DNA from 4 places in the Maridesulfovibrio bastinii DSM 16055 genome. Region 2 is predicted to be linked to each of the others. Evidence: predicted binding sites of a transcription regulator. Region 2 holds the regulator's gene; each other region holds the start of a gene.
The links. The regulator sigma-54, encoded in region 2, starts transcription at its own class of promoters, with help from an activator protein. The targets are predictions, from matches to a motif close to CTGGCACGGNNNNTGCTT.
Positions count from the first base shown of each region.

Region 1: a site for sigma-54 is predicted at 1,568-1,585, ahead of nifA (nif-specific transcriptional activator NifA). Genes of this name have one in related genera too.
Region 3: a site for sigma-54 is predicted at 3,888-3,905, ahead of G496_RS0101665 (protoporphyrinogen/coproporphyrinogen oxidase). Genes of this name have one in related genera too.
Region 4: a site for sigma-54 is predicted at 4,811-4,828, ahead of G496_RS0101950 (LeuA family protein). Genes of this name have one in related genera too.

Region 1 covers NZ_AUCX01000006.1:178,466-186,291, forward strand. The annotation lists gene G496_RS0101875 (aldo/keto reductase) at 1-221, opposite strand, end outside; gene G496_RS18515 (LysR substrate-binding domain-containing protein) at 334-1,203, shown strand; gene nifA (nif-specific transcriptional activator NifA) at 1,597-3,189, shown strand; gene G496_RS0101890 (outer membrane protein assembly factor BamB) at 3,445-6,096, shown strand; gene nifB (nitrogenase cofactor biosynthesis protein NifB) at 6,264-7,529, opposite strand; gene G496_RS0101900 (nitrogenase component 1) at 7,572-7,826, opposite strand, start outside.
Region 2 covers NZ_AUCX01000026.1:3,068-10,893, forward strand. The annotation lists gene G496_RS0112885 (manganese-dependent inorganic pyrophosphatase) at 1-408, opposite strand, end outside; gene G496_RS0112890 (PTS sugar transporter subunit IIC) at 484-1,161, opposite strand; gene G496_RS0112895 (PTS sugar transporter subunit IIB) at 1,196-1,663, opposite strand; gene G496_RS0112900 (PTS sugar transporter subunit IIA) at 1,671-2,093, opposite strand; gene rapZ (RNase adapter RapZ) at 2,117-2,998, opposite strand; gene G496_RS0112910 (PTS sugar transporter subunit IIA) at 3,013-3,462, opposite strand; gene hpf (ribosome hibernation-promoting factor, HPF/YfiA family) at 3,467-4,009, opposite strand; gene rpoN (RNA polymerase factor sigma-54) at 4,058-5,473, opposite strand; gene lptB (LPS export ABC transporter ATP-binding protein) at 6,016-6,738, opposite strand; gene G496_RS19740 (LptA/OstA family protein) at 6,777-7,826, opposite strand, start outside.
Region 3 covers NZ_AUCX01000006.1:120,584-128,409, forward strand. The annotation lists gene G496_RS0101645 (methylated-DNA--[protein]-cysteine S-methyltransferase) at 1-349, shown strand, start outside; gene pstA (phosphate ABC transporter permease PstA) at 413-1,327, opposite strand; gene pstC (phosphate ABC transporter permease subunit PstC) at 1,412-2,305, opposite strand; gene G496_RS0101660 (PstS family phosphate ABC transporter substrate-binding protein) at 2,913-3,731, opposite strand; gene G496_RS0101665 (protoporphyrinogen/coproporphyrinogen oxidase) at 3,949-5,298, shown strand; gene G496_RS0101670 (M24 family metallopeptidase) at 5,305-6,381, shown strand; gene G496_RS0101675 (DUF4911 domain-containing protein) at 6,521-6,799, shown strand; gene G496_RS0101680 (TetR/AcrR family transcriptional regulator) at 6,945-7,532, shown strand; gene murI (glutamate racemase) at 7,529-7,826, opposite strand, start outside.
Region 4 covers NZ_AUCX01000006.1:190,874-198,699, forward strand. The annotation lists gene nifK (nitrogenase molybdenum-iron protein subunit beta) at 1-1,291, opposite strand, end outside; gene nifD (nitrogenase molybdenum-iron protein alpha chain) at 1,307-2,938, opposite strand; gene G496_RS0101935 (P-II family nitrogen regulator) at 2,955-3,329, opposite strand; gene G496_RS0101940 (P-II family nitrogen regulator) at 3,329-3,679, opposite strand; gene nifH (nitrogenase iron protein) at 3,719-4,549, opposite strand; gene G496_RS0101950 (LeuA family protein) at 4,870-5,976, shown strand; gene G496_RS0101955 (SLATT domain-containing protein) at 6,500-7,084, opposite strand; gene G496_RS0101960 (reverse transcriptase domain-containing protein) at 7,272-7,826, opposite strand, start outside.

The sequences.
Region 1 (7,826 bases), on a different contig from region 2:
AGGGAATAGGCCAGCAGTTCTTCATTATGTCCATGACCGTATGTGTCTGCCGTATCGAAGAAATTGACCCCGTTATCAAGAGCGTAATTGATCAGCTCTGAAGCCTGCTCTTTTGTGGAAGCTTCACCGTAAAACTCACTAAGTCCCATACAGCCTAAACCAAGAGCTGAAACTTCAATATCAGTCATACCGAGCTTCAAAGTTTTCATCTTACCGGACATATTTACATCTCCTGTTTATTAAATTGATTTGACGGCTCCATTAATATGCAGGAATGATAAATATGAGAAATATATCTTTTCAATTACTGTAAGATTGATTACGACTTATTAAATGGACTCAAAACAGCTCAGATACTTTGTTGCAGTGGCAGAAGAACTGCATTTCGGCAAGGCCGCTAAGCGGCTTAACATGTCCCAGCCTCCCCTTAGCCAGCATATTATAAAATTTGAAGAGGAGCTGGAAACAAAACTGTTTTCCCGCAATAAAAGGTCTGTGACTCTTACCGCCGCAGGCAAAAGTTTGCTTGAAGATGCGCGGCGGATTCTCAGACTTACTGATCTGGCCGAAGAAAAATTGAAGGCTACAGCCCAAGGCAGAGCCGGGACACTGACCCTTTCCTACGTTGCCCCGGCACTTGATACTGACCTGCCGCTTAAAATCGGTCGTTACAAAACAGATTATCCCGAAGTAAAGCTTTCACTTCTGGAGATGAAAACATTCAATCAGCTGGATGAAATTCGTAAAGGATCAGTTGACGCGGGGATAGTCAGACTTTTTAGGCATAATACAGAAGGATTGGCTTATGATTTGTTTCATTCAGAGTCTTATGCACTGATAATCCCGGCCGGACATAGATTTGAGAGTAAAAAATCAGTCAATATTGCGGAGCTTGCCGGAGAAAAATTTATCTTTGCTCCACGAAGAATACAAAGTGCCTTATATGATGAATGGCTGAAAATCTTCTCCGAGGCCGGATTTATACCGGATATTGTACAGGAAGCAGAGAGTAAAAATACAGCTCTGGCCCTTGTCCGAGCCGGACTTGGTATATCCATAGTTCCGGAAAGCCTGTCTATGCGATCTTCAAAAGAAGTAATTTTTAAAAAACTTTCAGGTCCAATTCCTGACCTTGAGCTTCATATTGCTTACCTTGAAAGTAATGAAAATCCCGCACTGCGAAATTTTTTAACCACCACTTAATTAATTTTAATTCATAAACATTGATCAGTTATGATGTTTTGCCCCATTTACAGCTTTTAAAATTAAAAATAGCTTAAAGACACTGCAAAGAACAAATTATACACAGAACATAAATGTAACTTTAAAAACACATTACGGGCTATCATTGCTGCCGTTTAACTGTTAATATTATTTCATCTTTATTACAGTTCGACTTATCCAAGTTTCAATATTGCAATATAAAGCCATCAGGGACAAACACTATTAGTATAAACATTTGCAATTATGTCTAAGAGTTTTTGTAGATTAACAATTATGTAATAATATTTTATAATAATATATTCTTATCCTACTGATTTTAAAGATATATTTACTTTACAGTCTAATGGCACTCAATTTGCTTGCTAAATGTCTATGCCATCATCACTAAGCGGCCTAAAAATATCTGCTCTGCTGGCAATATGTCAGGTAATTGATCAGGCTCTGAATCTGGAATCAGCTCTTAACGGAGTTCTTAAAATACTCTCCGAAAAACTGAGCATGCAGCGGGCCACCGTTACCTTACATGATGCAGGCAGCGGGCATCTTTCCATCACCTCCTCATACGGTTTGACTGTTGAAGAAAAACAGAGGGGGGTCTATCGGCTTGACGAAGGGGTTACCGGTCGAATTTTCAGAACCGGGGAACCTTTCTATGTACCTGACATCAGTAAGGAACCTCTGTTTCTTGATAAAACAGGTTCACGCAAACTTCAGAGGGCTACAACCTCATTTATCGGCGTTCCCATTATACTGCATGGTGATCCCATAGGGGTTCTGAATGTTGACCGCCTTTTTGAGGATGATATTGAATTTGAAGAAGATATAGACTTTCTGAAAATTGTAGCAACTCTCATCGGCCAGTTCATCAGCCTGAATGAAAAGATATTGAAACGTGAAGAAGTTCTGAAAAGGGAAAACACTTCACTCCGCTATCAGGTGTCCAAAAAATCAAAGGGCTTATATATAGTCGGCCAGAGCTCGGCTATGACTGAAGTCCAGCGCAAAATTGAAAAAGTATCTCCCACCAAGGCAACCGTCATGCTTCTTGGTGAGTCCGGTGTCGGTAAAACCCTGATCGCCAGAATTATCCATGAACTTTCCGAAAGGAACGGTCATCCGTTCATTAAAGTGAACTGTGCCTCAATCCCTGAAAATCTGCTTGAATCAGAACTTTTCGGTTACGAAAAGGGAGCATTTACCGGAGCAACCGGTACGAGACAGGGCAGATTTGAAGAGGCTGACGGCGGAACCATTTTCCTTGACGAAATTGGCGAATTTCCCATGAATCTACAGGCAAAACTGTTGCGGGTTCTTCAGGAAAAAGAGCTTGAAAGACTTGGATCAAACCGCACCAGAACTATAGATGTAAGAATACTTGCGGCAACAAACCGGGATATAAAAGAGCTTGTTGAAAGAAATGAATTCAGGCTTGATCTCTACTATCGTCTGAATATCTTCCCTATTCTGGTTCCACCGCTTAGAGACCGTAAAGAAGATATAACTAAACTTCTTAATCATTTTCTGCAGAAAATGTCAGAAGACTACGGTCGCAAAATGTTTTTCTCACCTCCTGCTCTGGACGCCCTTATTTCATACGACTGGCCCGGAAATGTCCGGGAAATGCAGAACCTTATCGAACGGCTGGTAATCATGTCCGAAAGTGAAATGATCAGCCTCGACTTTCTGGAATCGTATGTAAATCTGGATTCTTCTGCTGAACTTGTTGAAGCAGCCCAGCTTGAACGCCCGAAACCGGAAGCCACTCCCCCGGTAAAAGCTCCTAAAAATAAATCGCTTAAAGAAGTTGAGCGTGAAGAACTTGTTTCCGCTTTGGAGCGCAACGGCTGGATACAGTATAAAGCTGCCGAAGATCTCGGTCTGACTGCCAGACAGATGGGTTACAGAGTGCGTAAATACAAGCTTGAAAGCATGATTGCCGAAGGCCGGGCTGATCTGAGAAGATAGGCTTGACCTTACCGTCCATAGTCTCACCTACAGAGCCTTTTAAGTACCCCTTAAGAATCTTCTACACTACTCAGGCTGATCCTACAGCACTGTCAGAACATATCCATACAAAATTCCCAACTAAGCAATATATTGACATTCTAAACTAAAGATAAATAAAGAACTGACTTTAGCAATTATCTTTTGAATCAACGTTATGGCTTTATACTGAATTACATCTATTGAGCTTTAGAATGTAGTTAATGGGGGAATATTATGGGTAGCGATACAACATTGTCGAAGTTTAGTAGTTATAATTTTATACTGATCATTACATTTATTATATGCTTAGCCTGTGCAAGCCAGTCCAGAGCTGCTGAAACCATGAAGTGGAAATTTAAAACTGACTGGAGGCTCTACAGCTGCCCTGCTGTTGGGACTGATGGAACCGTATATTTAGGAACTACCAACGAGAATGCTGAAACTATAAAACTCATTGCCCTGAATCCTGATAAAACCGTAAAATGGACATACTATACAAACTACAGCGCCTACTCTCCTACAGCAGTAAGTCCTGACGGTAATATTTATTTCGGGACAGAGGTTTCACTGGTTTCTCTGACTCACAATGGTAGAATAAACTGGAAAAAAAATATTCGTATCGGCAACAATAACGGCCCTGCTGTCGGTAGTGACGGAACTGTTTATACGGGTACAGAAAGCGCATTTGGAGACGGTAGCGGTCTCATGTATGCCCTCAATCCAAAAGACGGTTCCACCAAATGGACTTTCAGTCCTGATGGTGATGTTGCGACAGTCCCGGTTATAGCTAAGGACGGAACAATATATTTTGCAACCAGCAGCAACAAGATTTATGCGCTGAATCCTAATGGCACCGAGAAATGGAAATTCACTGCTGCTTATCCGGTGACAGCAGCACCGGCAATTGGCGCTGATGGAACTATTTATTTTGGAACATTTCAATATGACGCAACCAATACATTTTATGCGCTTGCCCCGAATGGCAGCATAAAATGGACTTTTACTGATAGCGGACCTTTTACCTCACAACCAGCTATCGGAGCAGATGGAACTATTTATGTAGCGGGAGACAAGCTTTTCGCTTTAACCCCGGAAGGACATAAAAAGTGGGGGTTTGCATCCTATAGTTCAGGTTCGTGGGCACAGGCATTTGGATGCCCGGTAATCGGTGCTGACGGAAATATCTACTTAGCAGTATGTAATAACATTTTGTATGTAATCAGTCCTTCCGGGACAAAAATAAGGGAACATGCTTTCACCGGTGTAGACAGCACAGGAAGAGGCATTGGATTCACCGCCACGACCCTTGCTGCGGATGGGACATTATATATTCCTTCTTACGATTCTTATCTCTACTCTTTCAGTACTTCCAGCAACGGCCCGGCAAATTCACCATGGCCCATGCAGGGCCGCGACTCCAAACACAGCGGAACCCATTGGAAAACCAACTACGACAAAGATAATGACGGACTCCCGGATGCATGGGAGTATGCAAATTTCTCAAACCTCAATCAAAATTCCGCAGGCGACTATGACAAGGACGGACTGAACAACAGCAGGGAGTTTAATCTAAACACAAACCCAGCTAAAAAAGATTCCGACAGTGATGGAATTCCGGATAAATGGGAAGTAGATAATCATACTGACCCTAATATCAATGATTCCGACTCCGACCCTGACGGTGACAATCTTTCAAACCTTGATGAATATAAAGCAGGGACTGATCCTCATGCTGTAATTGACTGGGCTCCTGTCTGGACCGTGGGGTCTCTTTCAAAATTTCGTTCAAAATCACCCGCAATTGCTGCTGACGGGACTATGTACTTCTACAATTCAACTTCGCTTGAAGCATTAACTCCAAATGGAGATTTAAAATGGGGGTACCCCACAGGACCAACAGACTACTACAGTCAGGGACCTGTGGTGGCTAAAGACGGAACAGTATACATCAGCTCAACTGAAAATAAATTCTACGCCATAAATCCTGATGGAAGCTTGAAATGGGATTTCAACGCATCCAGTTATTCACGGTATGCCCTCGCTGCTGATAATACAATCTACCTCGCATCGCGGGATAGTTCCGGCAACAGCACCCTCTTTGCAATATCACCTGAAGGTCATCTTAGATGGTCTGTTCCCCTTAATTCAAAAGTTGCATATCTCAATATTTCCGGAGACGGAGCAATATACTGCTTTTCTGATAATGGGGATATCGAAGCACTGGATAATACCGGTTCAAGGAAATGGATATTTTCATCAGGAGAAACTTCCATATCAGAAGCGGCTCTAGGCAAAGATGGAACTATATATGTTGGAGGAGGCAGATCACTTTTAGCTATCACTGCTGATGGCCATAAAATGTGGGAATATAATGTAAATATTAATGTGGTAAATTCGCCGGTAATTGATAACAGCGGCAACATCTGCTTCACTACAATGACAGACATCATCACTGTAGATCCGTCAGGAAGTTTACTGTGGACCTATAGGTTCGGACACGAGCTTGCTCAGGCTTCCGGCTATGACAGCTATTCTACAAGATATCTGATCTCAAACACACCCGTGGCCACGGCGGATGGAACCGTCTTTTTAGCAGCAAGTTTCATTGATGGTGCCAGTGAATTATTTGCTTTCAGAAACGGAATAAAAATCTGGTCCTCAAATGTTGACGGCACATTAAGAACAGCTCCGGTTATCACTGCTGACGGCAGTATCTACTTAGGAACATACTCAGGCACGGCATACAAAATAGCTACAGATTGCGGAGGTCTTGCAGACTCTGCATGGCCTAAATTCGCGGGGAATAACAGCAATACATCCGCATCATCCATCAAAGTAACTGCAAAGAATATCACCCCGGCCATACAACTTCTGCTTCTTAATTAATAAAACCGACTATAAAAAGTTATGGAGCCCGTAATCTGACCAGGATTACGGGCTCCAAGGCTGATGGGATATTATCATGTGTGAAAGTTACTCCCGCCATGTAGAGTTACCTTCAACCATCCCTATAAGAAGGAGAGAGCAAAGCTCCCCCCGACCAGTTCTGATTATTAGCCGCAGTTAAGGCCTGTACCAGTACAGCATCCTCCGGCGATACCGCCTCTGCGACCACTCAACGCTTCAATATTTCCGCCTGTGTAAACAGCCTCAAGAGCTGTTTCAATAAAACCGCTTATTGCGTGACAGGCTATGCCGCTCTCTTCAAGAGCCAGACGGGGAGTTTCACCAACAGCCGCGCAAAGGACTGCACGACAATCTTTGAGCACTGCTGCCAGTTCATCCCAGCGTTTGGGCCCGCAACCTGAAGTCGGTGCAGGACGTTCTTCAATAAGACGGTAACCGTCTGCGGACTGTCCCCAGATATAAAAGCTCTTTGCTTCACCGAGATGCTGATTGATGAGCATTCCTTCCCGGCTTGCTACAGCTACAAAAGGACGTCCGGCTTCAAGATTAAGCGGTGTAAGTTTTGAACAGGCCTGAAGTGTTCCGGAAAGACAGCCGGACTTGTCATTGCTGAGCAGGCCGACAGCATCTGCACGACAGCGTCTGCAATGAGTCATCTGTTCTATGTATTCCGAAGCTTCCTTGCGGAGCCTGTTAATCATTTTATGATCAGGTTCTTCAAATGAATGGAAAGGAGTATCTTCAGTCGGCTTGAGCGGAATGAGGTTCTGTATATCAGCACCAAGCTCAGAAACAACCTTTGCAACTTCAACCACATGTTCATCATTAATTCCGGGAATAACGATAGAATTAACTTTAACAGTTATACCACGTTCTTTAAGTCCCTTAATGGCTGCAAGCTGCCTTTCAAGAAGTAATTCAGCTCCCTTAATTCCTCTGTAGACAACATTACCGTCTTTGACCCACGAATAGATTTTTGCGCCTATTTCAGGGTCAACAGCACTGATAGTAATGGTCACATGAGAAACACCGAGGTCCTTGAGATCATCAAGGTAGGGCAGAATATTCATGCCGTTAGAAGAAAGACAGAAAATAAGTTCAGGATGATCTTTCTCCAGGAGTCTCATTGTTTCGAGAACTTCAGCAGGATTTGCGAAAGGATCACCGGGGCCGGCTATTCCGGCAACAGTAATACGCGGTTCTGCCTCAAGAACTTTTTCCATATATGTGGATGCCTGAAAAGGCTTTAAAACTCCGCTGGAAACGCCGGGGCGTGATTCATTAACGCAATCGTATTTACGGTTGCAGTAGTTACACTGGATGTTGCACTTGGGAGCAACGGGAAGATGCACGCGTCCACAGGAGCCTGCACTGGACTTGTTAAAACATGGATGCTTTGAAGAATCTTTCATTTTTGGTCTCCTGTCATATATTTCTACACTTAATTATTACAACTACATGTATCCGTAACCAATTTTACTGTCGCTCTGCTTCTTCTCCAGAACTGCGTTAACAATGCGGTCATAAAGAGCAAGAGTTCCTTTATATCCGATAGTCTGAATACGCTGTCCGCCGAAACGGTCATGGATCGGAAAGCCAACACGAATAAGCGGGATATTCCATGCCTTGGCATAGCGGTAACCCTTGGAATGGCCTATCAGGAGATCCGGTTTCAGCGACTCGGCTTCTTCAGCTATGTCATGGAAATC
Region 2 (7,826 bases):
AGCTACTTCTTTAGGAACTTCTACATTGTAGAATTTGTACATGGAATTGATAACTGTACCGGTGCAGCCTACAGGCCAAACCCACATTTCGAGGGGATTTGAAGTTGTAACATCACCAAGTTTGTGATGGTCAACAACTGCAACAACTTCACCCTTATCCAGGTTATCAAGGCTCTGAGCAAGGTCAGAGTGGTCAACGAGGATGATCTTTTTGTCAGTAGCATCGGTTACAACTTCAGGAGCTGCTACACCGAACTTTTCGAGAACAAAAGCTGTTTCAGGAGCGAGTTCACCCTGTGCAATAGCTTTAGTTTCTTCTTTAACTTTAGACCAGAGGTCTGCCATAGCAATCGCGGAAGCGATAGTATCGGTATCCGGATTTTTGTGTCCAACAGCATAAATAGCCATAATAAAATTCCTCCTCAAAATTTGCTAGCTTAGTTGAGCTTGTGTCTTCTATCACAATCTTTTTGTACTGCCAAGTCATACAGGAACAGCGAGTACAAAAAAGCCAGATAAAACTATACCGAATGCCAACGTAGCATAGGCTTTACGGAGCCTAAGAGCCAGAAGGCCTCCAAGACTTGCGGCAATCCACAGATAGGACCATTGAAGATCAATGGCTGCAATGGTCAAACCCCATTTGTGAAAAATTGCCCGAAGCACATAATAAAGAATCAGTACACTTGACCAGAAGAAAAAGAAAGAGGCAATAAAGGTTCTAAAAATGGAAGAATAAACAAGCTCACCGGGGATAGGATCATTCGTGCTCCCCTTCCGTGCCCAGTTAATCAGCTTCTGGTAGCCTTTATTGTGCAACTGCCTCAAAGAAGATTCTATCAAAACTCCAATTTTAGCTAAAGGCATACATGCCAATAAGACCAACGCAATTTGACGCGCCTGAGTAAATTCAAATTTAGTAACGAGAACACATGCAGCTAATGTAGGAGCTATAAGCTGAGGAGGGATATAAGTACCAGCGGGTATATTATCGAGCCAAAAAAGTTCAAAGAAAATAGCAATTCCAAGACTTGCCGAATAATCTCCAGTCAGGGCACCCCATAGGAAGCCGATCACAAGAGGTCTTTCAAGCAGACCTATACTTATTGAAGTCCTGAATAGTGAAAACAGCGCAAAAAAAAACTTACACCCGCCAGCCATAGGGGAAATATGCTCTGCCAGTCAATTAACATGCTCATGAGAACCTCACCTGAACAGGATCATTGGGGACACATCGGAAATCCAACTCAATACCTATGTTAACGAAATATCTAAGACATGATTCTTCTTCGGAATTTAAAGCAACGCTCGGAGAAATCTGTTTTTTACCAGGACTATAGTGAATGTTGCCAATATTTAGGGCATCAAAGCTCAATCCTTTATCCAAAGCTCGCTTAACATCATTGCAGGATGAAAAAATAATTAAGTAACTTGAATTCTCTGATGACGAATCAAGCTTGGCAACGGCTTCGGAAACAGCATCAACCCGAGTAAAGATGCAATTTACAGATTGGGGAATAGCAAGCGACATAATCTGCTGCTGCAAACTGTCTTCAGCAGTTTCATCATTAGCAACCAGCAAATATTTAGCATGAGTATATGGTAACCAGGTTTCGATAATCTGACCATGAACAAGCCTGTTGTCAATTCTTACCCACTGCATGACAATCCTAGCCTTTTTTCCTTTTTCGCAACATTTCTCCGGCCACAACAATTCCCTTGATACCGGCCTGAAGAGCCTGCTCCGCCATTTCATGCAGAGGGTCTTCTCTACGCTGTAGGGCTTTCAGCAACACAGGAAGGTTGACACCACTCACAACTTCGACCTCATCAGAAAGAAAAGATAGGCTAAGATTGCTTGGAGTCCCTCCAAACATATCAGTAAGGATCAATACTCCCAGACCTGATTTTACTTCTGCAACAGCTTTTTTGATGGAATCAACAGCGGCATCCATCCCTTCAGAGACATCAACACTCAATCCAACACAATTAGCTATAGGACCGACTATCAATTCCGCAGCCTTTATCAAGGCTTTTCCAAAGTCTCCGTGTGTAACAATGACAATTCCATTACTGCCGGCGGTTTCACTCATTTTTTTACCTAGAAAAACTGGTATTAATCCAGATCAATATGTTTATGCTCAATACTTACTGAATACCCGCAGGAACTCAGATCTGCATATATAGTCTCGGCCACGGCTACGGAGCGGTGCCTTCCACCGGTACACCCCATTGCAAGGGTGAGTCTATACCGCCCTTCTTCTTCATAAAGTGGCAATATATACTTAAGAAAGTTAAGGTATTTATCAATAAAGACAGACCCCGGTTCTTTACCAAGAACATAATTCAAAATTGATTTATCCTTACCGGACAAAGGGCGTAATTCAGGCTCAAAATAAGGATTGGGCAGAAAACGTAAATCCATGACCATATCCGCTTCGGTAGGCACATCATATTTAAAACCGAAGGACATGACATGCACTCTCAACCCTGAGCCTTTTTCTGTTAAAAAGACCCATTTTTCCTGAATTTTTCTACGTAGATCGTGTATGGAAAAATGGGTGGTATCAATTATGAGATCAGCTTCATTGCGTAATGGATTTAAAATAATTTTTTCTTCCTCAAGAGCCTGTTCAAGACCTATGGCTTTAGACTCAAGAGGGTGAGGTCTTCTGGTTGTCGCAAATCTTCTGACCAGCTCAGGAAGCCTCGATTCGAGAAATATTAAAGCTGGATTAATACCCTTCTCAACAAGTTCGTTTCTGGTCTGTGACCACTCTTCGACAAAATTTTTCTGCCTGAGATCCATACCAAGGACTAATCCACGATATGTTATGTCATTGCCTTTAAACAACTTGACCAGACGAGGCAGCATACTTGCCGGAAGCCCGTCAACACAGAAAAATCTCAAATCCTCAAAAACTTTGAGGGCTGTTGATTTACCTGCTCCGGACATACCACTTACAACAATGACCGGAAAAGAATCCGCGCTATCCACCTCTGCCTCCGCAATCAAACGCTTTGAAGAACCTTCCAAAGATCATCTTTACTTTCAGTCTGCATAAAAGCTTTCCTGAAAGCATCATCCTTAACCAGTCTGGAAATCTGAGCCAGAGTTCTTAAATGAGAACCGGCACCCTGCTCAGGAGCCAGAACCAAAAAGAAGATATGACATGGTTCGTGGTCAAGTGAATCAAAATCAATACCCTTCTCACTTCGACCAACAACAACATACATATCTTCGATGGAGTCAAATTTACCATGGGGGATGGCAATGCCATCCCCTATGCCTGTTGTACCTAATTTTTCACGGTCAATAAGGACCTTGTAAGCTTCGTCAGGGTTCATATCAAGACCTGAATCTATCAGGACCGAAACCATTTCCTTTAGAACACCTTCCTTGCTATCACTTTCAAGTTCATGAATAACAAGATCCTTTGCCAAAAAAGCACCTATTTTCATTATACTAATATCCTGGGTCTATTAAACCGAAATCGCCATTATCACGACGATAGATTACGTTTATTCCCTCGCTGTCAGCATTGCGGAAAACGAGAAAATCATAGTCTAATGAATCCAGCTGTAAGGCGGCCTCTTCGACCGTCATTGGCTTGGGTTCAAACTGATCCGACTCGACTATACGCGGAGGTCTGTGTTCCTTATCTTCAAGGTCAAAACTGATCACATCCATCCGAGCCGATGTAACTTCACTACGCCGGTAGCTGCGCATCTTTTCACGCATCCGCCTCAACTGGGCTTCAAGCTTATCAAGGACCATATCAATAGTAGAATACATATCTTCAGACTCTTCAAATGCAGAGATGTGAATATTGTCTGAATAAAGTACAACTTCCGATATATGCCTGAATCTATCCACGGAAAGATTCACCTGCAACTCAGTATTATCTGGATTGGTAACAAACTTCTCAAGCTTGCTAAAACGGGTATTTGCATATTCCTTCAGATGTTCAGACGGATCGAAGTTCTTAAAAGTGAATGCTACGTTCATAAGGATCCTCCTTAAGTTAGGGTGAATATGCTATTCCAGTATAACTGGCTAAAAGACCTTCTTGCGCTTGGAAGAAGATTCTATACCCAGCGCGGTTCTGTATTTGGCTACCGTCCTCCTTGCAATATTAATTTCAAGCTTCTCTTTCAGATATTCAGCAATTTTTTCATCACTATAAGGCTTTTTGGGATCTTCTTCAGAAATAAGCTTCTTTATCATGGCCTTTACTGATTCTGAACCTACCTGTGAACCGTCATCCAATTCCAACGCACTGTTAAAAAAGAACTTAAGTTCAAAGACACCATGAGGGGTCGCAACATATTTATTTGTTGTTATCCTGCTCACAGTAGATTCATGCATATCAATATCTTCAGCCACTTCCTTCAGAATTAAGGGTTTGAGCTTAGTTACACCATTTCTAAAGAATTCATCCTGAAACCTTACTATTGATTCAAGAACTTTAAATAAAGTCCTCTGCCGTTGGTAAAGACTCTTCATGAGCCATTGGGCAGACCGCATCTTATCCTGAAAATATTCTTTATCGGCTCCCTTTGCAGCTTCTGTTGTTTCCACATAAAAGGAATTCATCTGCAATTTCGGCAGCCCGTCATCGTTTAGTACAATAACAAATTCTCCATCATACTCATAAACATAAGCATCAGGACTGATATAGAAAGGGTCACCCCCGGAAAAACTTGCACCGGGAAGCGGGTCCAGAGTCTGAAGCAAATCCAGATAGCTTTTCAAATCTTCCATGCTCAATTTAAATTTTCTGGCCAGAGGCTTATAACGCCTTCTTTCCAGATCTTCTAAATGATCACGAACCAGAGAAACTAAAATAGGATCGTTGTCCAACTTTAAAACTTCGAGCTGTACGGTCAAGCATTCTTTTGGTGTTCTTGCTGCAACACCAACAGGATCAAACCTTTGAATTCTATGAAGAACTGATTCAACCTCATCGACTGAAGCAGAACAGATCTCACTTATTTCTTCAACCCCTATGCAAAGATAACCGACCTCACTCAAGTTACCTATTATGGCTTCTGCTATTTCACATTCTTTCTCAGTAAAATCGGAAAGAGTCATCTGCCAGCCAAGATGGCCATCAAGCGTTGTCGACTTGGTAAGACGGGCATCATAAGATAGACCGTCTTCATAAGCTTCAGACTCTCTAACTATTGATTGCTTGGAAGAGCTGGAAAATTCTCCCAGATAATTCTCCCAGTCAGCATTCTTCATCAGCTCTTCAGTCTCTCCACTTGCGGAAGACTGATCCTTGTCACGAGCTTCAGAAACCTCCTTCTCTTCATATTCTTCAAGAAGGGGATTTTCCATGAGCTCCTGCTGAACTGTATCCACAAGCTCAAGACGGGAAAGCTGTAAAAGCTTGATCGCCTGTTGCAATTGTGGAGTCATCACAAGTTGCTGAGTAAGCTTAAGCTGTTGTCTTAATTCCAATCCCATATTTTACCATTACCAATAAAGTCTTAACACATTATTTTTATTAACTAAAAAAGCATTAAACAAAGAAAAAAGAAAAAAAATACATTTTTAAAGAATAATATAAAATACTACTTGATTTTAGAATGACATACTTAATTAAATCTTGCAACAAAGAGTATGAATATTACTGTAATATATAGTTTTTTATAAAAACAATTTTACACATGAAAAAAGTGTACCAATGTTCTGAACGCCTGTAAATCTACAAACTATAAATTACTTTAAAAACAATTTTGAAGATACGCTAGCACCACTCGATATAACCACCTAAAAAAATTATTTTTTTAGATAAGCACCATAAGTATAATATTGAATATTTAAAATAATTAAAATTCGAAATAGCTATCCAAATCCATTAGTTAGAAACAAAATTATTATCTAAAATTAGGAACGATCATTTTTTCCCAAAATCCATAAAAAAAAGACAGAATTTACACTATGTGCAAAAATCCTGTCTCAATTTAAACCTATAAAAGCTTTTTATCAGCACTAAAAAAACATCGCTACAACCGAAAACTATCTCCCAGATACAAACGTCGAGCCTTAGTATTCTTTACTATATTTTCAGGAGCTCCACTCAAAATAACCCGCCCTTCATAAACAAGATAGGCTCTATCGCATATTGTCAGTGTTTCTCTAACATTGTGATCTGAAATCAAAATCCCGATTCCCATCTCTTTCAAAGTGGAAATAATATCCTGAATCTCGATAACAGCAATAGGATCAATACCGGCAAAAGGTTCATCAAGCAGAATAAACTTGGGATTGTTAATTAGAGCCCGGGCAATTTCCAGTCTGCGCCTTTCACCACCGGACAGGTACATCGCTTTTTGATCTGCCAGACGCAAAATACCAAGCTGATCCAAAAGTTCATCCGCTCGCTTTGAAACGTTTTTAGATGATATTTTGGTATGTTCGATTATTATTTCAAGATTTTTACGTACTGATAATTTTTTAAAAATAGAACTTTCCTGCGGAAGATAACTCAATCCATGCCGCGCCCTTTCATGAAGAGGCCAAGTGGTTATTCTATGTTTATTAAGATAAACATCACCCTCAGTAGGCTTTACCACGCCAACAAGCATGTAAAAAGTTGTTGTTTTACCTGCGCCGTTAGGGCCGAGTAATCCCACAACTTCCCCTTCATCAAGTTTAAGGCTGATTCCTCTGACAACTTCTTTAGGGCCGTAAGATTTGACTATTTTATTTGCTATTATCGAAGGCATAATAATTCCGGAATAGTTACTGGTTCAACATCAAGAGGCTAAGGGGAAACATCCTTCGGAGTGAAGAAAATAGCTTCTACAGGTTTATCGCCACCGATAACTTCGCTTCTGCTGTCTTTCAAATAAAATTTGATAGTCTTTCCCTGAACAATATTTTTGCCATCAGCAAGTCGAGCTTTTCCATCCATAATAATTATAGACTGATCAACTAAAAATGTAAGCTTATCACAAGTCCCTTTGCGATTACCCATTACGACGTCAACATTTCCATAAGCAACAATTTTTTTAATTTTATTACTTGCATCATTTAAAGATTCGCTCCCCTGACGCAGGAAAGCTGTCAAGGAATCAGAAGTCAGAGTAATATCAAGTCTGGTAACTTTTACATTTCCTAAAAAGGTTACCTGATTTTTGACTTCACTAAAGGTCATCTTTGTTGAGACGATTTTAATCGGAACCTGATCCTTTGGAGAAGCTTTCTGCTTTTTGGCCGAATCATCAGACTTTATCTGCTTAGGAGCCTCGGCCTTCAAATAAGTACCATAAACATACCCGATGGCCTGCGATTTATTGTGAACAGCTGCGCCTGACTTATAAACCGGATACCATTTTCCCTCAGCCTGTCCAACCAGAACAGTGTCACCTTTTTCAAGCTTACCAACTATCAGCGAATTAACGTCAGGTTCGGAACGAAGATTCAGCACTGTAGAGGGATACATTTTTTTTGTGGGTAGAATGTCTTTAGCCTTTACAGCCGCTGATTTATCCTTTTTTACGGATGCTATAGTCATCCCTGAGAGTTTCTTATTCTCAATACTTGAAGGGTATTGAGCAAGAAAAGGCCCCCAGACATATCCCCAGACAGGAGTATTTTTCTGAACTGCTGTATCTATTCTATAAACAGCAAACATACCGTCATGCTCTTCACCAACCTGAACCCTATATCCGGGGAAAAGAACTCCAACAGCTTTTGCTCCTGCTGACGGCTTGGCTATTACCGAAACTTTTCGTACAGCATAGCGGATTGTTGAATCTGAATTATCAAGATCAACATCCGAGGATTTGATAAACCCGATAGCGCGACTTTC
Region 3 (7,826 bases), on a different contig from region 2:
TGAAAAAATCCAGAAAGCCCTGGACGACTACACCTCAGGAAAAAAAGTAAGCTGGCCTGAGTTTGAATTCGACTTCTCCGGCCTTAGCGAATTCAGAAAGAAAGTGCTCCAAACACTCTATCGTGAAGTTGGCTGGGGAAGTTCCATAAGCTACGGGGGGCTGGCAGCCCTTGCAGGATCACCCCGAGCAGCCAGAGCTGTGGGTGGAGCCATGGCAGCAAATCCTTTCCCATTGATCATTCCCTGCCACAGAGTCCTTGGGTCAGACAGGAGTCTGACCGGATTTAGTGGAACAGGAATAGAAATGAAAAAATATCTTCTGCACCTTGAGGGAATTGGCTGTAAATAAAAGTAAAAAGTCCGCGACTCAGGGGAGAATCGCGGACCTATAAAAAAACAGCCGTATCAACTTTTAGCGAGCTGTTCTTTTCTGCATTTTGGCTCTTAAATAGATAGCAATAAGATTCATGCCAAGGACAAGCGTAATCAGAACAAGAGAAGTTCCGTACTGAATGTGCCTTGTTTTTTCTATTTCAGTTCCCGCAGTTGCAAGAACATAGATATGATACGGCAGTGCCATTACGTCATCAAAGATGGATTTAGGCATTTCCGGTGTGTAGAATACCGCGGCGGTAAACATAATGGCCGCGGTTTCACCGGCTGCGCGTGAAAGGGTCAGAATAGAACCTGTGAGCATTCCCGGCAAAGCTGCCGGAAGAACTACTTTATAGATTGTCTGCCACTTGGTTGCCCCAAGTCCCAGAGATGCTTCACGGTATGTCTGGGGAACAGATCTTAATGCTTCTTCGGAGGCTCCGATTACCAGCGGCAAAGCCAGCGCACCGAGTGTGAAGACACCGGCAAGAATACTTACTCCCATGCCCATGACGGTAACAAAAAGAGAAAGCCCGAAAAGGCCGAATACAACCGAGGGAACACCGGCAAGGTTGTTGATTCCCAGCCTGATTATTCTGACCATTTTGGCCGAGGTGGCATATTCATTAAGATATATGGCTGTGGCAACTCCCCATGGAAGTGCAACCAGAAGAGCTCCGTAGCTGAGAATTATGGTTCCGAGGATACATGGGAAAATACCACCCTCGGTCATGGAATTTCTAGGAGCTTCGGTCAGAAACTCCCAGCTTAAAGAAGGCAGCCCGTAATAAAGAACAAAACCACAGATAACCAAAAGGGCCAGACCATTTATGACCGCAGCGGAACGGAAAAGCCAGAAAAAGACCTTCTGTATGATAAACCGCAGGGAACTGTCTTGTTTTCCGGGAACGTTATTTCCTGTCATAACCTCAGCCTCCCCGGTCTGGTTCATTGCAGCTATCTGTTCTACTGTTTCAGCAGAATTACTCATAATAATTTCCTCTTTGTGATCCAAAATTATAATCCTTTTTCCACATTAGAGAGTAGCCGAACCGACCTGTTTGTACTTGTGGGCCACATAGTCAGCCACAAGATTGAAGGCCATGGTAAAAAGAAACAGAACCATACCGATGGCAAACAAAGCGTAATAATGCTCGCTGTGAAATGGAGCTTCACCCATTTCAGCAGCAATGGATGCAGGCATAGGTCTTACTGGATCAAAAATAGATGTGGGCAGGAGTCCTGCTCCACCGGCAACCATCAGAACTACCATGGTTTCCCCGATAGAGCGGGCCATTCCAAGAATAACCCCGGTGGAAATACCTGAGAGTGATGCCGGGACCATAACTTTATATATGCTCTGCCAGTGGGTTGCGCCAAGAGCAAGAGAAGCTTCCTTCAGTTCTACGGGAACGGAATAGAGAGCATCTTCCGAGAGACTTGTAATGGTAGGCACAGCCATAAATGCCAGCATGATGGAAGCGTTGAACAGGTTGAGTCCTACGGCAATACCGAAGAAATTCTGCAGAAAAGGCGCAACAACGACCATCCCGAAGAAACCGATAACAACCGAGGGCAACGCAGCCAGCATCTCAACGGCCGGCTTGACAATGTTACGGATTTTATCAGGTGCAATTTCAGCAAGATATATAGCTGTCATAACCCCGAGAGGGATGGCTATAATTGATGAAAGCAGAGTTACAGCACCGGAACCGACGATAAGCGGCCAGATTCCGAATGCAGCGGGATCATCGGTCGGGTACCATTCCAGACCGAAAATAAAGTCCTTAACAGAAACGTAATGGAAGATGGGAAGACCTTCTATAAACAAAAAGAGCATGATCAGAAATAGTATCAGAATCGAAGTGAATGCTGTTACCATAAATGCTGAATGAATAAGCCTTTCTATGGATCTGCGGCTCAGATTCATAGTATTGAGGGTAAAAAGACCTACTCCGATAACACCGATCACGAGGGCAAGAATATAATAACCGCTGGCCCGTGAACTTATCTGATTATGAACTGATTCGGAAATTTCCTTGATTGCGGCTTTGTCTCCGTTCTTCCTTCCGGCAACATTCATATCAGCACGAACCTGTGCGAAAAGACCGTTGAGTTCAGAAGTAAGATTGTCAGCCCGCTGCTCCGCCTCAACTTCGCTGAGTCCCATAGAACCGGAAGTTTCGGCAATTTCATGCTCGGAAAGCATCATAACTTTTTTGAGCACACTCACAGGACTTTCTGAATAATCACCATGGCTGGCAATTTTTTCAGTTGAAGCCAGAAAAATTTTTTCAGTATCGGTCGGCTTGCCCAGGTTGTAGGCATAAGCTGCTGAAGCAATTGCTATAGCGACCAATAGCAGACAAATATTGCGTGTCGTGATCACGACTTGTTTCCCCTGATATAAATTTCTTATTGCTGAATTATTAAGTGTTTTCCGAGAAACATCCCTCCAGAGCCTTTTCAGACTCCGGAGGGTTTCCTTATTTATTTCCGGACCCGGTAGAGCAAATCCGGCCTAAGCCAGTCTGCGATTAGTGAAGGGGAACAAATCCGACTTCTTCAGAAAGCTTCTGACCAGCAGGGCTAAGCATAAAGTCGATGAGAGCTTTTGCTTCACCAGAAGGCTGTCCGGGAGTGTAAAGGTTCAGACCGCGGGAAATAGGATAGGTTTTGTTAAGAGCGTTTGCAGCGTTGGCTTTGATTCCGTCAACACTTACAGCCTGAAGCTCACTGTTGAGGTAACCAAGACCTACATAACCTATAGCAAGTTTGTTTTTAGATACGGCCTGAGCAACAGCACCGTTGGAAGCCTGAAGCAGAGCACCTGCGAATACGCGGTTTTTGTTACCGTCTGCTCTCATGATTTTGTGCTTCCAGCAGTCATAAGTACCGGAAGAAGTGTCACGGGAGATAACTACGATTTTACCGTCTTCGCCACCAAGCTCTTTCCAGTTGGTGATTTTACCGGTGTAGATTCCGAGAAGCTGCATCTGGGTAAGGTTATTAACCTTGTTGCCGGGATGAACAACAGGAACGATGCAGTCGTAAGAAACAACAAACTGTACCGGTTTGCGGCCATTGTCGGTTGCACGCTGAATTTCCTGTGATTTCATATCACGGGACATCATTGCAATGTCAGTAGTTCCATCGATGAGGGCTTTAGCTCCGTTACTGGAACCGCCACCTGAAATTGAAATAGAAACACCGGGATTTGCTTTCATGAAAGCTTCTGCGCATTTCTGCATGAGAGGCAGAACAGTAGTGGAACCTTTAACCTGAAGTGAACCTGCAAAAGCAGATCCTGCAAAAGACAGAGTAAGTACTGCCAACAGGGCAATAATTTTTTTCATTAGATCCTCCAAAATGAATTTGTCATTTAGACGCGTTTACCGTGTCCGTTAATTACCGATACGAGAGGTCTAAACGAAAACAGTTACAAACCTGTTACGGCAATGACAAAGGTCGGTGACACTGCATTTTTTTATTTTTTTCCCCTTGCGAATCTTTAGGCATGAGCTTTGCTTAATGCTTTCTCAAAGGTCAAAAAACTACAGCGGAGTGATCACAATGAAAGCTGAATATATTATTCTCGGAGCAGGTCCCACGGGGCTTGGAGCATTGCACAGGCTTAAAGAACGGGGAGAGGATTCCGTTATCCTTCTGGAAAAAAATTCCTATCCCGGCGGGCTGGCTTCAAGCTTTACGGACGAAAAAGGATTTATCTGGGATATCGGCGGGCATGTCGTTTTTTCCCATTATGAATATTATGACAGGCTCCTTGATTCACTTTTGTGTGACAATTTCCTTGAACACCAGCGGGAATCTTTTGTCAGAGCGGCTGCGACATGGGTTCCCTACCCTTTTCAAAACAACATTCGTCACCTTCCGCCTGAGGTAAGATGGGATTGTGTGAAAGCACTTTTACCGGGAATGAGGTCTGAAAAAGCTCCAGCCAACTTTAAAGAATGGATTCTTAAAATATTCGGAGAAGGAATCGCCCGCTATTTCATGCTCCCTTATAACTTCAAGGTCTGGGCAACTCATCCCGAGGATATGGATTTCTCATGGATAGGTGAAAGAATAAGCATTGTTGACCTCCGCAGTGTCCTTAAAAATATTTTGCTTGAACGCGATCAGGTTTCATGGGGCCCCAATAATACTTTTAAATTCCCGTTGAAGGGTGGAACAGGTGAAATATACCGCAAACTTGCAGCTAGGTACGAAGATAATATCATCTACAATACCAAGGCAGTCCGCATTGATACCGCGCAGAAAATCATCACCGATCATCTCGGAAACAGTTTCAGCTACAACAATCTGTTAAGCACTCTTCCACTTGATCTGCTGGTTACAAAACTCATACCTGATTCAAAAACCAGCCTGATTAATGCTGCTGCTAAACTTAAACACAACAGTGTTTTTGTCGGCGGTATCGGTTTATCAGAATCCAGACCTGATTCCAGATGCTGGATGTATTTCCCTGAAAGGGACTGTCCTTTTTACAGAATGACAAATTTCCACAACTACTCCCCCAATAACACACCTGTGCCGGGTTCAGGCAGGGCTCTTATGTGTGAAGTCTCCCATTCAAATCAAAAACCTGAAAAACTCGATTCCATGCTTGCGGAAATAGAACAGGGGCTGGTCAACACCGGACTCATCGGCACAGCTGAGCGTAATAAAATTATTTCCAGATGGTCCATAAACGTTGATTATGGTTATCCTGTTCCTTGCTTAGAAAGAAACGAAGCGTTAAAACTACTTCAGCCGGAACTTGAAAAACTCGATATTTACTCCCGCGGTCGTTTCGGAGGATGGAAATATGAAGTCTCAAATATGGATCACTCGGTAATGCAGGGAGTTGAATGGGCTGATAGAATGGTTTCCGGCCAACCTGAAACCACTTACAGGATTTAAACTAATATGAAATTCGATAAAATAATTTTTGAGAACAGACGTGAAAAACTGCGCGCCCTGATGAAACAATACAAAATCCCTGCTTTGCTGATAAACTCTTCAGCAAACAGATTTTATTTAAGTGGTTTTGAACTGCACGATCCCCAGTGCAACGAAACCGCAGGGTGGATTATTGTAACTGAATCAGGGGATGACTATCTGCTTACTGATCCGCGCTATGACGATGCAGCCAAAAGAGTCTGGGATAATGATAAAATATTCATTTATTCCGGGCGTAAATTTGAAGCTCTGAAAAAATTTTTCCATTACAATAAAATCACATCTCTGTTCATTGACTACAATGATGTTTCTGTTTTTGAGCATGAAAAATTAAAAGAGCTTTGTGAACTTAAATCGGCTCCGGCTCTGGTTGAACAATTGCGTATGGTTAAAGATGCTTCTGAAATAGAATGCATGAAAAAAGCCTGCGCCCTTAACCATAAAGTTTACGAGCAGATTCAACCATCGCTTATTCCCGGTAAAACCGAACTGGAGATTTCTTGGGAAATAGAGCAGCTCTTCCGCAATGGCGGAGCCAGTGAGCTGGCGTTTACCACTATCGTAGGGATAGATCAGAACGCCGCTCTCCCCCACGCGATTCCCGGTGAAACGACTTTAAAAGAAGGTTCTCATGTTTTAATCGACATGGGCTGCCGTGTTGATGATTACTGCTCCGACCAGACCAGAACCTTCTGGGTGGGTGACAAACCTTCAGACAGATTTCTTGAAGTCCGCCAGCAGGTTATGGATGCACAAACAGCAGCCATCAAGACCCTAAGGCCGGGACTGCCTATTTCTCAGGCCTACCGCACTGCTTATACCCATTTTGAAAAATTGGGTGTGGAAAAATATTTCACTCACTCTTTAGGCCACGGTATCGGTCTTGAAACGCATGAATCACCAAGCGTAAGCCCCTCTGCCAGAGGAGAGTTGAAACCGGGAATGGTTGTCACCATGGAACCCGGATTGTACTATTCAGACTGGGGTGGAGTCCGCTGGGAGTACATGGCTCTGATAACTGAAGACGGCTACGAAATTCTTTAAATTTTATACTATTTATTTTCAGGCCCCGGATATTATCTAAATTCGGGGCCTGACTTTTACTTTGAAATAGATTTTTCCTTCTTGACCCTGATCAGGAGTTCCGGCAATAGAACTTTTTCCACTTCAACCCAAAGAAATTATGCCCCGCAAACGCAGAAAACCAAGACCAAAGCCGCTTCTACCTGCTCCCAAGAATTCAGACAGACTTTATATACAGGTAAAGCCGTCAGATATAGCTATGTTCAGATTCATGCTTGAAGCTGTAGACAATATAGCCATATTTACCGTGGCAGATAAAATACGCGGTATCCTGCTGTTAAGATACAGCAGACATCAGCAGCGGGAACTGCTTGAATTTTTAGATTCCCTGAAAGACTGTGTGAATCTGACAATCCTTCCTTTTAAAGTTTCCTCTTAAAATTATCTTAAGATCAGTACCTGTTTTGAATTTGCTGCCTATACAATATAAATATGAATTCATATTCATATATTTTAAAAATCTTGCACTTTATTTAATGTGAATATAAATTCATATTATGAGTGGAACAAATACACGAGAACCGGTGCAGAAAAGAAGCAGGCAGAAAAAAAGAGCTCTAATTGTCTGCGGTATGAAAATTTTTGCGCATAAAAGCTATGACCAATGCACCATTGCAGAAATCTGCACTGAAGCGGATGTGGCTGTTGGAACATTCTACTGCTACTTCAAAGACAAAAAGGAGCTTCTTAAGGAAGTTGTCGCCTTATATGGAAACAGGATTATAAGCAGTGTTTATGGCGGATTCTCAGAAAAAAAATCACACCAGAAAGGAAGTGAGACAATAGAGGAGCTGATTCAGGCCAGCATTGATGCCCACAGTTTATCACCCGGACTTCACAAGGAAATAGGAGCATTGGTAAACCGCTTCGAATTCATCAAAAAACATGAATTAGAGCTAGAAAAAACCGTTACCGAGAAGACCTTAGCTATCCTAAAAAACAGCAATGAAGATATCAGAATAGTCAATCTGGAACCAGCTGCGGATGTAATCTGCTCGGCAATTGAAAAAACCGTTCACAAATGCCTCATTGATAATAATGGCAAAAAATTAAATGAGAAATGCGAGGCATTAAAAGAAATGATCAGCAGATATCTATTTAAAGACGCTTAAAGATCAACAATCTCTACCTGTTCCCGAAGCACTTCTTCGCCAAGAAATGCGCTGCCGACTTTTGCAAACCGTTCAGCGCAATCAGTAGCCATAAAAGCATACTCACCCTTATGCCCTTTAGAATGAAACATATCCCTGTCGGCAAGCATCTGCTTTACTTCCAGAGCAGTGGTTCCTGCAGAATCAACAAGCTGAACACCGGGACCGGCCGCAGCAGCTATAGCAGTTTTAAGAACCGGAAAGTGAGTGCAACCGAGAACAAGCGAATCAGGTTTTTCATTCCCAAATGAAGCA
Region 4 (7,826 bases), on a different contig from region 2:
GCAGAGCGCCTTTGTAACCTACTGTCGGGAAGTACTGATGACCCTGACGATCGAGGATGGGGAAGCCCCAGCGTACGAACGGAATGTCTTCGTCACGGGCAATGTACTTGCCGTAGGAGTTACCGATGAGCAGGTCTACAGGCTCATTTTTGATCCACTGATGCATGAGGAACATGTCGCCTTCAGCTTTAACCTTTACTTCGAAAGGCATATCTGAGCAGATTTCCTGAATGCGTTTTACAAACTTCTTACCGGGAGTACCGGTTACAACGTAAGCCGGGTACATATCGATAGAGCGCAGGAACTCGCACATGGAGATCAGCTGATCAGGATCACCGAAGATAGCTACTCTCTTCTGATAGAAGTACTGGTGCATGTCGGAGATGAAGTCGACAAGCTGTCCCCTTTCATGGGTGATGGCATCAGGTACGCTGACACCGGCAACAGTACGCATTACGTTTACAAAACGGTCTGTAGCAGCAAGACCGAAAGGCATATCAAGAATAGAGCAGGGAACTTTATGCTTGGAGTCGAGCCAACGAGCGGCATCGGCAGAGCACCATTCACCAAGAGCTATTGTTGCAGTAGCCTGAGCTGATTCTATAAGTTCCTGGACAGTTACACCGCCTTCAGGGAACATCTTGTATTCACCGGTCAAGGGACCGTTAAGAATACCGGAAGTATCAGGGAACATAGTAATATCAATATCCATCAAAGCGGCTATGCGTTTGAGCTCTTCCATATCGCAAGGCTCTACCCAACCGGGGATGAGGTTGATTTTACCGTTCTTTTTGTCGGTGGGTTCAGCCATCTGAGCCATGGCCTTAACCATGTTGCTGAAACCTGTTACATGTGAACCTACATAACTTGGAGTAGGCGCACCGATCATGTATTTACCCTTGGGCAGCTTGCCATCTTTTTCTGCCTTGATGCGAATCTGGTTAAGGTCGTCACCAATGGTTTCAGAGAGGCAGGTGGTGTGCACAGCAACAACTTCCGGGTCATAAACATTGAAGATGTTGTTGAGTGCCTGCACGAGGTTGGCCTGTCCGCCGAAAACTGATGCACCTTCAGTAAAGGAGCTGGTTGAAGCGGAGATAGGCTCTTTATAGTGCCTTGTCAGAGTGGATCTGTGATAAGCACAGCATCCCTGTGATCCGTGACTATGGGGAAGACAGCCGTGAATTCCGAGAGCCGCATACATTGCGCCGATAGGCTGGCAAGTCTTGGCCGGGTTGATAGTCAGGGCTTTACGTTCTTTTATTTCTACTGGTGTGTGTCTAAGTAACATATCTATACCTCCTGATTAATCCCACACGAATGTAGCTGTGAGTTCAGGATTTTCCTGCCAGGGGGCCTTCATGTAGCTCCAGACCTTGCTTCCAAGAAGTCTGTCCATTTCCTCATAGAAATTGATTGCGCCCTTGAATCCTGCGTAAGGTCCACCGTAGTCATAGCTGTGAAGCTGTTTCATGGGGACACCAAGTTTCTGAATGGAATACTTTTCTTTAATACCTGCGCAGAAAACATCCGGCTTGAGGAGTTCAACAAGCTTTTCAGCTTCGTACTGGTTCAGGTCATCGATAACGATGGTACCTTCATCCATATCCTTGTTGATGCCTTCGTATTCTTTGAACTTGAAGCCGCTGTCTTCCAGAGATTTCATTTCGGCTTCAGACTTACGCGGATTATAAAGTTCCGGATCGGCAGTAACTTCGATTTCCTCGATGTTACGGGAGTCAGCATCAACCTGGATATCAGGGATTACGCGACGGCCTTCATAGTCATCACGGTGTGCGAACTCATAACCGGCAGAAAGAGTCTTCATGCCGAGTTCAGCAAAGAGGTCCTGATAATGGTGAGCACGGGAGCCACCAACGAAGAGCATTGCTTTTTTGCCTTTGGTAGTGGGCAGAGCTTTCTTAGCTGCTTCCTCAACTGCGGGCATTTCTTCAGCTATAACTTCTTCAATCCTGTCAATGAGCTTTTTCTCACCGAAGTATGCACCGATTTTGCGCAGTGACTTGGCAGTGCTTTCAGCTCCGATAAAGTTGATCTTGATCCACGGAATACCGTATTTGGTTTCAAGCATGTCAGCTACGTAGTTGATAGAACGGTGACACATAACGCAGCTTAAATCTGCATGCTGAGCCGAAGCGAACTGGTCGTAGCTTGAGTTTCCGGAAAAGGTTGCGATGTTTGTTATGCCGCATTTTTTAAGGATACGGTCGATTTCAAAAGCATCACCACCGATGTTGTATTCACCAAGAAGGTTAATTTTATATTCACCTTCGGGGGCAACCTTGTTTTCACCTACGAGGTTTGTAAAAATCTGGTTGTTGGCGATATGGTGACCTGCGGACTGAGAAACACCCTTGTATCCTTCACAGGAGAAGGCGAATACGTTGCAGTCACCGAATTTTTCTTTCATTTTGCGGGCAACGGCGTGAACGTCGTCACCGATGAGTCCTACGGGGCATGTTGAGAAAATGCAGATGCCCTTGGGATGCAGCAGGTCGTAAGCTTCCTGAATTGCTGCTTCCAGCTTCTTTTCACCACCGAAGATGATATCTTTGTCATGCATATCGGTGGAGAAGCAGTAGGTCATGTAGTTTTCGCCGTCAGCACCTGCATCAGTCTGGTTACGGCGTGTAAGCCATGAATAGAAACCGCATCCGATAGGACCGTGGGTGATGTTTACAACATCGCGTGTGGGTCCCATGATAACACCCTTACAGCCTGCATAAGTACAGCCGCGCATGGTGATAATTCCCGGAATGGTACGTACGTTTGCTACGATTTCCGGCGGGGTTCCGGCTTCAAGAGCTTCATTGATCATTATCTGCTTGGCACGTTTACGGGCTACCTTAGGCGGATACTTCTTAAGGAGTTCCTCCTTGATATCCGTGGGGTTCCACTGTGCCTTATTCTTTGTCATGGTCATGGTCTTCTCCCTAGACTATGGACTTTTCGCCAGCTTCCCCGGTTCTTACGCGAACTGAATCTTTAAGGGGTGTGACAAAAATCTTTCCATCACCGGGCTTTCCGGTCTTATTTGCTGCTATAATGGCTTCAACAACGTCATCCACCATTGGATCAGGGACAACTACTGTTACAATTCTTTTGGGATAGAGTTTGCCTTTTTCGCCCAGAACTGCGGCGGCTTCCTCATATCCTTCTTCCGCTCCTTCCAAGACCTTTTTGTTCACGAACCCTTGTCCGCGACCCTGTGCTTCATGAGCAAAGAAAGCATCTACGCCAGCTTCGGTAAGTGCGGCTTTGGTGCGTCCCATCATGTTCATGCGCACAATTGCGATAATCTCTTTCATCAAGAATCCTCCTCGGCGGAAGCGGCTTCATTGATACCGGAGCTGATGGTGTAAACGTCTTCAACTTCACTCACAAAAATCTTACCGTCACCAAAAGCACCCTTGGAACCTGAACGAGCGGCGTCCATGATAGTATTGATTACGAAATCCTTATCTGTATCCTTAACAACGCTTACCAGCATGGTTTTAGGAATTTCATCGTAAGTAACTTCACCGATTTTGATACCGCGCTGTTTACCGCGGCCGGCTACGGAGTATTTGGTTACGGCCGGGAACCCGTTGTCCATGAGGGCAGCGAGTACAGCGTCTGCTTTTTCAGGTCTTACAATAGCTCTCACCATGATCATCATCTCACATTCTCCTGTGGTTTATCGTTATGCAATTGGGGGTTAAGCAACTTCCAAGAGACCGAAGTCAAGAAGGAGCTGTTCAAGGTCTTCAATTTCGAGAGGAGTGGGGACGACGAACATTTCATTTTCGTCGATAGCCTTGGCGAGGCCTTTGTAGACTTCTGCCTGAGGAACCTGATCGTTCCATTCAATTACTGTTTTACGGTTGATCTCTGCGCGCTGAACATCGTTGTCACGGGGTACGAAGTAGATCATCTGAGTTCCGATTTTTTTAGCGAGCTCTTCGATCATTTCTTTTTCGTTATCAACATTACGGGAGTTACAAATGAGACCACCAAGACGAACTGAACCGGACTGAGCATATTTCATGATACCTTTGCAGATGTTGTTAGCTGCATACATGGCCATCATTTCACCGGAACAGACAATGTAAATTTCTTCTGCTTTACCATCGCGGATAGGCATTGCGAATCCACCACAAACAACGTCACCGAGAACATCGTAGAAGGCATAGTCAAGGCCTTCGCTTTCTTCATAAGCACCGAGGCTTTCAAGCATGTTGATCGAGGTGATGATACCGCGGCCAGCACAACCTACTCCAGGTTCAGGTCCGCCTGATTCAACGCACCATGTGTCGCCGAAACCTTTTTTACGGATATCCTCGAGTTCTACATCTTCACCTTCTTCACGAAGGGTATCGAGAACGGACTTCTGAGCAAGACCACCAAGAAGAAGTCTGGTTGAGTCAGCTTTAGGGTCACATCCGACGACCATTACTTTACGGCCCATTGTGCTCAGGCCTGCTACTGTGTTCTGAGTTGTTGTGGACTTACCGATTCCGCCTTTACCGTAGATTGCTACCTTTCTCATGATAATCCTCCATCATGGATTTTGTTCGTATGATGAAGGCTATAGGGCAATTGCCGTGCCAAAACTGAATACACTACATAACATACTATATTTATTAAATATTTAAAATATGACAGCGATTTTTTTCAGAATTTCAAAAGTGTATCTTGTTACGAAAATACAATTCAAAAGTGTATTAACCTACATTTTGGTATTCATTATAACCAATATAAATACATTTTAAATTCAGAGAGTTAGCCCCTATTATATAGTATTGATCCTTTGGCATTATTCCTGCTTCTAAATATTTACAGATTAACTGCTAATAAGGAGCCTGGACAATGCTTATAGATACTACACTGCGTGAAGGAGCTCAGCTTTTCGGCGCATATTTCAATCTGTCCACCCGCAAAAAAATTGCTGCGGGTCTGGCTGAAGTCGGAATAGACGAAATAGAGCTGGGATGGATAGGACAGGATAATCTCGGCACTCTTGCTGAATATATAAAAGACATTTCAAAAGACACTTACCTGAGTGTTTGGACACCATGCAGGGAGGCCGATATTATGAAGGCTTCTAAACTGCCTATAGACAGGGTTAATATTGGTGTTCCTGTTTCTGATCTGCATATTGAAGAGAGACTTGGACTTGACCGCAACGGACTTCTGCACCGTCTTTCATCAGCTATCAGAACAGCTAAAGCCTTTGGAATTGAATATGTTTCAGTCGGCATGGAGGACGTCTCCAGAGCTGATCCTGATTTTGCTTTAACGGTTGCAGCACATGCCAAAAATTGTGGAGCTTCCCGCATAAGGCTTTCTGACTCTCTCGGACAACTGACTCCTAAGAGCATGGAAAAGTTGATTGAAACATTTCGTAACCACGTAAAAATAGATACGGCTGTTCATTGTCACGATGACTTCGGCATGGCTACGGCCAACGCGGTTACAGCTCTTGAATGTGGTGCTGATTATGCTGATGTTTCTGTGCTTGGTATCGGGGAACGCTCCGGTATAGCCGCAACGGAAGAACTGGCCGCATATCTGGCCCTGCGCTGTGGTAAAAAAAGATATTCCACACAGAAAATAAAAGCCTTATGCAGCATGGTTGCATTAGAAGCAGGAGTTGTGGTTCCCAGAACCAAGGCTGTTGTGGGTGAAGATATCTTTGCCTGTGAATCCGGCCTGCATACACACGCTCTAAGCAAATCACCCGAACTTTTTGAGCCTTATCAGCCTGAATCAGTCGGCATATCCCGCAAGCTTGCCGTTGGTGGTAAAAGCGGAAAAGCCGCGGTGAAATCAGCCCTTAAAGACTGCGGTGTTGAAAATGATCCCAAAGATATTACAGCCCTGACAATGGCAGTGAGACAGCTTTCAAGCAGGTTGAAACGACCGCTTACGAGAAGTGAATTTATCAAACTCAGCAGTGGAGAACATTTATCCTGATCTATCCCATCGTTCTCCCAAGTAGAATCAGCCTTGACCGCCGCTTCCGACACGGCAGTCAAGGCTGATTCCAGTTTAGAATGCTGAAAGGCGAGTTGTGTTAGCCACGTTCTGGAAAGATGAGCTATAATATCAATGGTATATAAGCACATTCCGTCGGCAGGATTTGATATGCGCGGTTGATATAAATTGAGTGCAAGGGGGAGGTTCTGGGATGTATATTTCTCAGTCAGCTGAATTAGTGGTAGCGAAATAGGTATGATGTCCCTCTAATTTTAGAGGGACTTTGTTGTCATTGTGGCGGAGAGGAGAAGGGTTAAACCTCCGGTGGACGTTAGCCCACACACGCTTTCCAGAATCTTCCTCATTTTCGATTCTTGTTTCAGGCAGTTACGCCAGAATCAAAAAGAGCCCAACGGTCTGTTTTTCAGCAAGTCACAGCAGCAACGGCTAGTTCTACTGTAGTAACTTGGTGTAGCAAGTTCAAGGACAGGCAAGTGTTCACACTCTCCCCCCACCAATGCTATTTTAACCAACTTGCGCCCCACAGCAGGCCTAAGGGGATGGCCAAGTAGAGAAATGATGACAAATAAATTGCCACAAGATTTTTAAACTTAATCCATAAAGCACAAATAGGATTGAGTTCGAAAGATTTTCTTTCAGCCTTAACCAACTCTTCGTCAATTTTTAGATGATTAATATCTGCCTCTCGAAGCAGCTGTGAATACCTCTGTTGAAACCCCTCCTCAACAGATTTATTGGCCTTATCCAACTTAATATAAAGGGAAATTTCCTCATAGAGGGACTGGAATTTAATGCCAAACCGATGCAATTTTTCTGACTCTATCAACAGAGAGCCCAAAGCAGACTGGTTGGCAATAACTAAGATCATCACCGAGGTAGTCATAGCTATAAACATGAGAACCTTTTCTGGAAAACCGAAACAGATATCAACCAACATGCAGAAGGTAAGTACAATTTGCGCAACCGAAAGGAAAGAGATGGTAAAAGTCAATGCTTGGTGTTTTTTATTAAGACGAGCTGAGGCATTATAGCGAGCCTTAGCAGTCATCCAAACCTTGTCATCTAGAGATTTAATAAAATTCATTTTTGCTCCAAATTAGAAGGAGGGGAGTGCTAAATTTAAAGTTATTTCCCACCTTAAGCTCTTCAAGCTAGGGGATCCAGTCTACTCGGGGCCTCCCCCCTTTCGACTCGCAGCAATTAAGCGATTAGATTAGATTAGCCGATACCAAGCGAACTTGGCAGCGGGTATGGCCTAAGCCCCTCCCCTCCTAAATATGGTAATCAACTCCCAAATCAGTCTCCATCTGATTAAGAAATTTTCCTACATGATAGTCATAAAGCCGATCGATTTCGTCGGTGGAAAAAGAAACTTTTGCTAGCCCACGCCTTCTTAACCACCTGTGCTTTACTTCTATATCATCTGTTTCGTAGTCAAAAAAATACTCCGAGTCGCGCCAATTGTATTTCAATTCGAAATACGCGCGAGTAGCCTTTTTAACTTTTGGAAGGCTTCTAAAAAAAGAGCATCGGCCCAACTCACGGGCCACATGACTATCTATAATATTTAATTTACTCATGTCGTTGATTTCAGAAAAGTACTGTATCCAACCATATCTTTTGCTTTTAAATCTGGCTCCACTAATCTTGACATTTAAATCTTCAATAAAAGCCGCCTCAATATTCTCGATACCAAGCTGCCTTAGTTTTTCTTTTCGTCTATCTATTCCTATCGCCTTTCTCAAACGAACAAACATCATCGAAATAGACCGCAAGAATCTCTCGAAAGAGCTATCCCTAACAGATACGTACCCATTAACAAATTT